3 regions of the Mucilaginibacter sp. 22184 genome follow, and region 1 is predicted to be linked to each of the others. Evidence: riboswitches for the same ligand, from Rfam matches in the RefSeq annotation. Region 1 holds a riboswitch; each other region holds the start of a gene.
The links. Region 1 has a riboswitch for S-adenosylmethionine ahead of ACTJKG_RS12460 (O-acetylhomoserine aminocarboxypropyltransferase/cysteine synthase family protein). Riboswitches for the same ligand answer to the same signal wherever they lie in the genome.
Positions count from the first base shown of each region.

Region 1 (3,398 bases):
GCCTGATGATATGTATCATGGATTGCGCAACCAGCTTAAAAACCTGTTTGCCGGAATTTTAACTTTTGATTTTATCGATGTAAACGATACAGAGGTGTTGCAGCAGCACATCAGGCCAGAAACAGGAGTGATATGGTTGGAAACGCCATCGAACCCCTTACTTAAAATAACCGATATTAAAAAGGTTGTCGCTATTGCCAAAGCGAAAGGGATTAAAGTGGTTTGCGATAATACTTTCGCCACGCCGATATGTCAGCAACCGCTTGCTTTGGGCGCCGACCTGGTAATGCACTCCGCAACCAAATATTTTGGCGGCCACAGCGACCTGATGGGCGGCGCGCTGATCACAGCCGAAAAAAGTGAATGGTGGCAAAAAATACGGCAGGTACAGGAAATGGGGGGCGCAATCCCCTCTCCAACTGATTGTTATTACCTGGCCCGCAGCATTAAAACGCTACCTTACCGGGTTAAAGGCCATGTACAAAACGCGCAACTGCTGGCTGAGTTTTTAGAGCAGCATCCTCAAGTTGATCAGGTAATGTATCCAGGTTTACCCTCACATCCACAACATACCATTGCTAAAGAACAAATGCTGGCTTTTGGAGGCATGTTATCTTTTATTGTTAAGGGCGATGAAAACGATACGCATAACATCATTAACAAACTCAAGTTGTTTACCCGTGCCACCAGTTTGGGCGGTGTGGAGAGCCTGATTGAGCATCGCGCAACCGTTGAAGGTCCGGACACTAAAACTCCTATAAACCTGCTTAGAGTATCAGTTGGTTTAGAGCATATTGATGATCTGATAGCGGATTTGAAACAAGCTTTGGATTAATGCCAGGCTGCAAATAGTTTCACCATTTCTTCTGCATTTTGTGTAGAGGGACGGTCTGCAACAACTGTTTCAATTAAAGGAGATTCCGCATATATGGCCTTGACCCTTTTTTCATACCTGTCTTTATCCTTTATAAATTGTTCCGGGTGTTGATAGTAATATTCAATTGCCGATAAACGTGTAGCAGGATTTTTACTGTAAAGTAACATGAGCTCAATTTCGGGAGTGATCTTATCTTTTATGGCGTTATAATTACGTCGATTTTCAAGTAAAATGGGGGAATACCCCATAAAAGCATAAACACCATATATCTCACCCGAGTACGGTGTCATTAAAAATTGTATTTTTTTATCTGTTGTATATTGTTTTGTGTTCGTATTTAAAGGCTTTACCATCTCATCGTATTTGTAATAAACAGGCTTAGTGAAATAACCATTGCCGGGCTCAAATAGTAGTGAGCAAATTTCTCTGTACCTGTTTGTTAATCGGCTGTCAAATGGTAAAAGAGAGCTTAGTTCATAACTGATCAACTTATCTTTAAAGAAAATAAAATGATAGCGAATGGATAAATACCCGATTTCGTAAATGCCACGAACTGAGTAATAATTAAAACCAAGGTCATTACTTTTTCGGTTTACTGCATTAAACAATGGTAGTATACTGGCCGGAGCATTTTTATATACATGAGCTAACCGCTTTACAAACAGAGAGTCTTTTTCAATTAATTCAGGTTTTATTAGAGCAGTATCTTCTTTGATCTGCCCAAAACTGGCTAATGAGTATGAAAGACTAATAAGTAAGAAAATGCACTTTTTTACGCAGGTATTCATTGGTTAAAACAAGTTACTAAAATTTAATTTGGTTTTTTAATTTATATCACCCTATATTTGCAACAATATTTGGTAGCGATACCATTGATCAATTCTCCGCGATAGTTCGGGTTTTGATTTATAAAGAAGCGGCGAGAGATCAGGCTCAATGACCCGCTGGCAACCCTCCAAAATTGGAGAAGGTGCCAATTCCTGTCCCGGAAAATAACCCCGGGGAATATAAATTTATAACCATGAAAAGTTTAATTAAATTTAGTCAGCGCCACATTTTTAATACCTCAAACGGTAACATACAACCTATTTGCTTAAATATTAGCAGTATGTGTATGTGTTGCTGCTGATCCACTGGACGCGTCCTCTTTTTCTGATCCCGGAAAACACGTGTTGCAACAAACAGGTAAAGTTTATTTACCCGCCCGTTAAAAATCCATCAAAACAGTAAAAAATTAATTAAACACATTTCAATCTTACAACTATGTCTGCCAACAATTTAAAATTCGAAACCCTTCAATTACACGCCGGTCAGGAGGTTGATCCAACAACAGGCTCACGTGCTGTACCACTTTATCAAACCACATCATACGTATTTAAAAATGCGGAGCATGGTGCTAATCTTTTCGCGCTCAAGGAGTTTGGTAATATCTACACCCGCTTAATGAACCCCACTACCGATGTTTTTGAAAAACGGGTAGCGGCTTTAGAAGGCGGTGTTGCAGCCTTAGCCACAGCATCCGGGCAGGCAGCACAATTTTTAGCACTAAATAATATATTACAGGCTGGCGATAACTTCGTGACCTCCCCTTTCCTGTACGGCGGTACATACAATCAGTTTAAAGTAGCTTTTAAGCGATTAGGCATCGATGTTCGCTTTGCCAAAGATGATACCGCCGAAAATCTGGAGGCTTTAATCGATAATAAAACAAAGGCCATTTACCTGGAAACTGTAGGTAACCCGGGTTTTGCTATAGCCGATTTTGAAAAAGTAGCAGCCCTGGCTAAAAAGCATGATCTACCGCTGATCGTTGATAATACATTCGGTGCGGCAGGTTACCTATTCCGCCCCTTGGAGCATGGTGCTCATATCGTGGTAGAATCAACCACTAAATGGATCGGCGGTCACGGAACCAGCATTGGCGGTATTATAGTTGATGGTGGTAACTACAATTGGGGTAACGGAAAATTTCCTCAGTTTACTGAACCATCTGAAGGTTACCACGGATTAGTATTTGCCGATGTATTTGGTATTGACGGCCCTTTTGGCAATATCCAATTTATTATACGTGCCCGTGTGGAAGGTTTGCGAGATTTCGGTCCATCGCAATCACCGTTTAACGCCTGGTTGAATATACAGGGTTTGGAAACGTTGTCTTTGCGTGTACAGCGCCATGTAGATAACGCTTTAGAACTGGCCAAATGGCTGGAGCAGCATCCGCAGGTAGCTAAGGTTAGTTATCCGGGCCTTGCTTCATCCCCATATCATGCCCTGGCAAAAAAATATTTAAAAAATGGATTTGGTGCTGTATTGTCCTTTGAGATCAAAGGCGACAAACAACAGGCAAGTCATTTTATTGATAGTTTACAATTGGTAAGTCATTTGGCTAACCTAGGTGATGCCAAAACGCTGATCATCCAACCATCGGCTACAACGCACCAGCAGCTTTCTGACGAAGAACAGTTATCTGCGGGCGTTACACCAACATCATTAAGGGTATCGGTAGGCATCGAACATATTG
Region 1 is NZ_JBQEPI010000005.1:98,822-102,219, forward strand. Features, by position in the region: gene ACTJKG_RS12450 (trans-sulfuration enzyme family protein) at 1-835, shown strand, start outside; gene ACTJKG_RS12455 (hypothetical protein) at 832-1,665, opposite strand; SAM riboswitch class I at 1,781-1,891, shown strand; gene ACTJKG_RS12460 (O-acetylhomoserine aminocarboxypropyltransferase/cysteine synthase family protein) at 2,141-3,398, shown strand, end outside.

Region 2 (3,398 bases), on a different contig from region 1:
CTCGGAAACAGCATGGTATGAAATAATGCGGTATAGAAAATCGTCCGCTGATCTTTGCTTACCCCGCTTAGTTGTATTACTTTTAAAGCCTGCTGCCATTGGTCGCGCGTGTTTTTCACTACCCGGTCAAAGTCCCAATCAGGGATCTCTTTTTTAAGGTTTTCGCGTGCCTGATCAATACTGATAAATGAGGTGGCTACTACAACTCTTACCTCATCGTTGGCCTTAGTACGGAAGGATATGAATGCGCCCATGCGGGTACCGTACTGCTCATGACTGCCTTTGTTGATCACCTGTTTATCCCAGGTGCCGTATTTTTTGATCTGCTTGTTGAATTTGATCACAAAATACCCTTTAAAATTCTTCAGCTCAGGACCTAACTGGGCCGATTGCCTGTCGGGGTTATAGCCTGTTATTTCGTTATTTACGGTATCTACATGTACGTAACCCTTCAGCTTTTTCAGTCGCACGGTATAGTCATTGGCCCAATCTTTAAGCTCGGGGTTCAGGTTGATACCTTGTATAATGATATGCGCCTGATCGGCCTTGGGGAAGGTGAACCGGAACATGCCAGAGGTATTGGCACCCGCTATTTCGGCTTTGATCTTGTCTGTGCCGGTCGCCTTTAGCTTTACCGAATAGTAATACGGTTTGGCAACTTCCTCGGTATGGCTATAGGTAAGCGCCCGTTCTTTCGGCAAAACACGCAATTTACCTACTTGCGGCATCACCGAAACATAGCCGTAATCGCCCATCCAAACGGTGGGCTGATGAGTTGCCGTGAACCCGATAACCTTGCTATCCTCATAGTGGTAAACCATGTAGCTCATTTTGTTTTCGCGGCTTTGAGCCACAAAATTGGTCATGGCAAATGGTACGTTTACACAGGGCATAGTACCGCCACCACCATTGCCCGCCTCGAAATCCCTGGCGAAACCTTTTAAAGAAGTCCCTATTATAGGATCAACATAATCAACCTCATCCAGTTGCTTTTTAGGGGTTGTGGTTTGGGCGAAGTTATCCGCGTAAACAAAAACTAGTAAGCCTAACAGGTAAATGCTACGTTTTAATTGCATAGTTAGCAGAAAGTATAATTGGTGAATGATCTGATCACAGACCGAAAACAAATCTCTCATTTTTAAGATCACATTGCTTAAAAATTCTCGAAATATTTACTTAATCGTTTTCCTGATCTTTTGTTTGATGATGATCATGTTTTATTGCATGCCCCTCTTCAAAAACTTTTTAAACCTTGAATTTTAATATTTTTTCAGGCGAAAACAGCGTGAAAAGAGCTTGAAACCGATTAAAAAAATTCCCATTTAACAAATTTCAACCTGTTTTTTTGGTGGTTTTGAAAACTTTAAAAAGTGGCGGGTAATTGGTATTCAATGCTCATAAAAAACGCGTCATTGCGAGCGCAGCGTGGCAATCCCCAATTGGCAGAGCCGCTCTGTATAGTTAGGGATTGCCACGCTGCGCTCGCAATGACGCTTGGTGAGTTTATTTCTTACCTCCTCCCATTTGCCACCAGATTGTAAGAAATAAGCGAAAATTATCAATTTAATATAAAGTCTATGGAATTAGTAGAATTATTTATATGTTTGCAGTCGAAATCGTTCTTTATTTCATTTTTTAATTATCCAGAAAGACTGAGGGAAAGGCCCTGTGATGTCTTAGCAACCTGTACAGATTGTTATAAAGGTGCTAATTCCTATCTGCAAAAATTGCAGAAAAGATAATGATACGTCCACACAATACAGCTATAGCCTGTTTCGATATCCCCCTTCCATCCTTTCTGTTTAATTGAAAAAGTTATTTTTTACCGCCTGCTTAATTATAGAGGGCCCTATTTAATATATTCAAATGAACAACAAATTTTTACTCATAGTTTATCTTTTCCTGTTTACCGGTATTGCTGCCCGGGCACAATCGGCCCAAGCTATTGACTCGGCCAATATCGACCGCGGTTACCTGGTTAAAGTTGGCGAACAGGCCCCTGATGATTTTGAACTGGTACTTACCGATGGTACCAAAACAACTTTAAAGCAATTACGCGGCAAAGTAGTTATACTGCAATTTACCGCCAGCTGGTGCAGCGTATGCCGCCAGGAAATGCCACATCTGCAAAAAGACATCTGGGAAACCTACAAAGACCAGGGACTGGTATTAATCGGTGTCGACCGCGATGAACCTCTGCAAAAAGTGCAGAAATTTCACCACGATATGAAGATCACCTACAACCTGGCGCTTGATCCGGGGGCGAATATTTTTGGAAAATTCGCCAATAAAAAGAGTGGTGTTACCCGCAATGTGGTGATCGATCGTGATGGACGCATTGTTTACCTCACCCGCCTGTATGATACGCAGGAGTTTGCTTCGATGGTAAAAGTGGTGGACGCTTTGGTGAACAATAAAACCGCCTCTGTAAACTAAAATAAATAACCGGGCAGGTGTCGCTTTATGTTGTCACCGTAACTGCTATATCGATTTAACTGATTATCACAACGCGCATGAAAACAAATTACATAACCTTAAACAACGCTATTGTTTTGAACATTTACACTTTAATACCTTCTTCTACCCCTATGTCATCTATGCAAAACATGTGTTGCTGCTGTTAAAACACAGCGTTGCTCGGGTCGGTCAGGCTTTTATCTCAATCAACGCAACACAACCCAACAATCAAAACTTTTACAGTTTAACGGAATGATATAACCGCCCAATTGGCGGGTAAGTAAAACCTTTGATCATTCCCGGTACTGTATGGTATCATTAACATTCACAATCCATTACCATGTTTAAAAATTACAAACTACTACTGGCAATACTGTTGCCTTTTATTTTCATCCAAACGGTTGCGGCGCAATCTGTTAAAATAAGCGGGGTGGTAACCGCCAAGTCAGACGGGCTGCCCCTGCCCGGCGTGAGTGTTTCTGTTAAAGGAACCACCAACGGTGTACAAACCGCCAGTGATGGCCGGTTTAGCCTCAACGCCAAAGTAAATGATGTGCTACGGATAACTTATATTGGTTTTACTACCAAAGAAATACCTGTTACCGGGGCTGATGCATCACTCCACATTATACTGGAGGAGCAAGCCAACGCCCTGAACGAGGTTGTGGTTACCGCTCTCAATATATCTAAAGATAAAAAGACGCTCGGTTATGCCGTACAGGGTCTTAAATCAAAAGATATATCTGAGGCCAAAGAAACCAACCTGGTGAATGCGCTGAGTGGTAAAATAGCAGGTGTAAATGTAACCAACAGCCAGGGCGATATGGGATCGTCACGTATCATTATCCGTGGCGAAACTTCTATTGCAGGCTATAATCAGCCATTGTTTGTGGTTGATGGTTTACCGGTTGATAATACCCAGCAATTGGGTGTAGGCGGTT
Region 2 is NZ_JBQEPI010000002.1:105,424-108,821, forward strand. Features, by position in the region: gene ACTJKG_RS05740 (GH92 family glycosyl hydrolase) at 1-1,076, opposite strand, end outside; SAM riboswitch class I at 1,637-1,745, shown strand; gene ACTJKG_RS05745 (TlpA family protein disulfide reductase) at 1,867-2,436, shown strand; gene ACTJKG_RS05750 (SusC/RagA family TonB-linked outer membrane protein) at 2,798-3,398, shown strand, end outside.
Region 2: another riboswitch for S-adenosylmethionine. It lies ahead of ACTJKG_RS05745 (TlpA family protein disulfide reductase); the one in region 1 lies ahead of ACTJKG_RS12460 (O-acetylhomoserine aminocarboxypropyltransferase/cysteine synthase family protein).

Region 3 (3,398 bases), on a different contig from region 1:
TTGGCAATATCCGGTTCAGAAGCTACCAGGTTCAGGAACTTCACCATCACTGCTTCCGAATCGATCATACCTTCATCCATATTGATATCGATCACCTGGGCGCCGCCTTCTACCTGCTGCAGAGCCACAGCGAGGGCTGCTTCATAATCTTCGGCCAGGATCAGTTTCGAGAATTTGGGCGATCCGGTAATGTTGGTACGCTCACCCACGTTCACAAAAATGCTTTCGGGGGTGATGGTAACAGCTTCCAATCCGCTCAAGCGCAGGTTCGGATCGACCGTAGGAACTATCCTTGGCAAATATTTAGCGGCTTTTTCGGCAATACATTTAATGTGCTCAGGTGTAGTACCGCAACATCCACCCACAATGTTTACCAGGCCCGCTTTTATAAAATCATCCAGCTGATGAGCGGTTTCGTGCGCGGTTTCATCATATTGGCCAAACTCGTTAGGCAAACCCGCGTTAGGATAAGCTGATATAAATACATCGGCTTTTTCGGAAAGCTCGGCCAGGTGAGGCCGCATTTCTTTAGCACCCAAAGCACAGTTTAAACCTACCGAAAGCAGGTTAGCATGCCGTACCGAGTTCCAGAAAGCCTCCACAGTTTGACCCGACAGGGTACGCCCCGAAGCATCGGTAATAGTACCTGAGATCATAATAGGCAGATGTTTACCCGATTCATTTGCATACCTGTTGATAGCAAATAAAGCAGCCTTGGCGTTCAGGGTATCAAATATGGTTTCAACGAGCAACAGATCGCTGCCGCCATCAACCAGGCCACGTACCTGGTCATAATAAGCTTCGGCCAGGTCATCAAATGTTACGGCGCGATATCCCGGATCATTTACATCTGGGGACAGCGATGCGGTACGGTTGGTTGGCCCAACAGCACCTGCCACAAAACGAGGTTTAGCCGGATTTTTGGCGGTATATTCTTCGGCAACTTCTCGGGCCAGGCGTGCACCTTCATAGCTCAGCTCATATGCCAGTTCCTCCAGCTTATAATCGGCCAGGGAAATTATTTGTGTGCTGAAGGTATTCGTTTCAATAATATCGGCGCCGGCATCCAGGTATTCGGCATGTATAGCCTTGATAATATCAGGGCGAGTAATGTTCAGCAGGTCGTTATTGCCCTGCAAATCGGTCGTGTGATCTTTAAAACGCTCCCCACGAAAATCCTGCTCGGATAATTGGTACCGTTGTATCATGGTACCCATTGCCCCGTCAATTACCAGTATGCGTTTCTCTAGTTCTTTTTTAATATCCATGTTGGTATCAAATAGCTAGTATCAAGTATCAAGGACCGAAAACCCGGCGCCTGATGGTAGTATAGCAGGAATAAAGGCAGAAACTGTCTTGCTACCTGATACTAGCTACTTGATACTAAAAAATACAGCTTATCTCGAAAAGTCGGGTATATGACTGACTTTCGCTTATCTTTCCCAACATGTTGTGTATTGTTGAGTAGAATGTAGCACCTTGTATGGTACAGGTTGCTAAGACATCGCAGGGTCTAATCCCTCCGCCTTTCTCTATAAGCAATGCAAAGGTGCACAATAAAGCTTTAATATGCAATAGTTTTACCTCCTCCAATGGTGTACTTTATACGTGTTTACAATTGCATGAATATTTAGCATGAGGTATAGAGGAGTTATGCTACTAAAATCCCGCCATTACGTGTCCGGGAAAACTTTTTAAACCTTAAATTTTAACATTTTTTAATCAAAAACGAAGTAAAAACGCTTGTTTTTTGATCACTTTAACAAAGTTTTAACGCTGTTTTAACACTTTTTAACAAAATTTTTGCCCGTTTTGGAAAGTTTAAAAAGTATTAAATGATTGACCATAAAAGAGCGAAATACCGAACGGTCGGTTTTGTGCTTATCTGGACTTTAACTAAACAGCCCGGTTCTTTTTGCAAAGAACCGGGCTGTTGTATAAAAATATGTTTTCTGGCTATTATCTTCTTCTGCCGAATAAGCGCAGGATCATCAGGAAAAGATTGATGAAATCCAGATATAAAGTTAAGCCACCCATCAATGCCATTTTTGAAGCCGATGCATCACCGTATTCCAAACCTGCGCCAATACGTTTTAGTTTCTGTACGTCATAAGCGGTTAAACCTACAAATACAGCTACACCTACGTAGCTAATGATATAATCTAAGCCACTGCTGTGCATAAACATATTCAATAAAGATGCTACGATAATACCAATCAGTCCCATCATCAGGATTGGGCCATATTTGGTCAAATCGGTATTTGTTGTATAACCGGCGATGGCCATTACACCAAATACTACCGATGTAGTGATAAACACACCTAAAACCGAGCCTGCCGTAAAAACCAACAGTATATAGCTTAAGCTAATACCCATTATTGCCGAAAAAGCAATAAACAAGAACGCTAAAACCCCGTAGGATAACCGGTTAAAGCCAAAAGAGATGATTAACACGAATGCAAGCGGTGCAAACATCGTAATAGTACCTAAACCTGTATTACGACCAGTGACAGGATCGATAAGCATATTAAGCAGGGCCTGATTCTGAGAAAATAAGAATGCACAGACTGCCGAAAGGCCCAATGCCACAAACATCCATAAAAACACATTGGCTATGAATTTACGTGATGCATCCGTTTCGTTTAATTGTATTACGTTTTTATAAACGTATTCAGGATCTTTAGTTTCCATTTTTTTATTAAAATAAATTAATATACGAATTTACGAATAAAATGTGAATATCGTGTGAAGGGGTTTGGGTAGGGTGATAGCATATGATTGACTGGCGTATACCCGCTCTTGGCCGCGGGAGGGCCTTTACTTTGTAGCCACAAAGTAACCAAAGGGCTTTCAGCAGATAGGCTTCTTTGCGCTCAGGGCTTTTGCCCGGCAAACAAGGCAGAACCACGGGCTGCAATTATTTTGCCCTATTTCATTCGCTCGTTTCCCTGCGCTTCAGCAAAAACTAGCTATGCCCCAGCAACCGCACAGTCCACCATTGTTCTGCCCGCTTTCGCCCGAAGCTTATCTGCTGACGGGGAAGGAAAAGGTTGTTTTAATCAATAATTCAATAACTCAGTAATTCAATAATTAAAAAGGCCTATCTGCTGACGGGGAAGAAGACACGGCTGGGTTATGCATTTCTTATAAATATTCCCTCGTTTTCAAATAATCCTGATTTTTTTTAAAAAAAATCTAAAAAGCTGTATATCAGAAATAAAAACTTCAACATACTACCAATTAACAGGCCATTTAAGTCATAAAACGATCGTTTTTAGCCCTTTTGGACTCATCATTTTAAGACGAAAACATAATAATTTATCTTATAGATGTAACCCACAATGTTTTTATGCTGCGAGCAAAGCTTTCAACCAGCTATCATCCGGCTATAAACGACA
Region 3 is NZ_JBQEPI010000001.1:586,093-589,490, forward strand. Features, by position in the region: gene metH (methionine synthase) at 1-1,268, opposite strand, end outside; SAM riboswitch class I at 1,431-1,541, opposite strand; gene ACTJKG_RS02460 (Bax inhibitor-1/YccA family protein) at 1,960-2,691, opposite strand.
Region 3: another riboswitch for S-adenosylmethionine. It lies ahead of metH (methionine synthase); the one in region 1 lies ahead of ACTJKG_RS12460 (O-acetylhomoserine aminocarboxypropyltransferase/cysteine synthase family protein).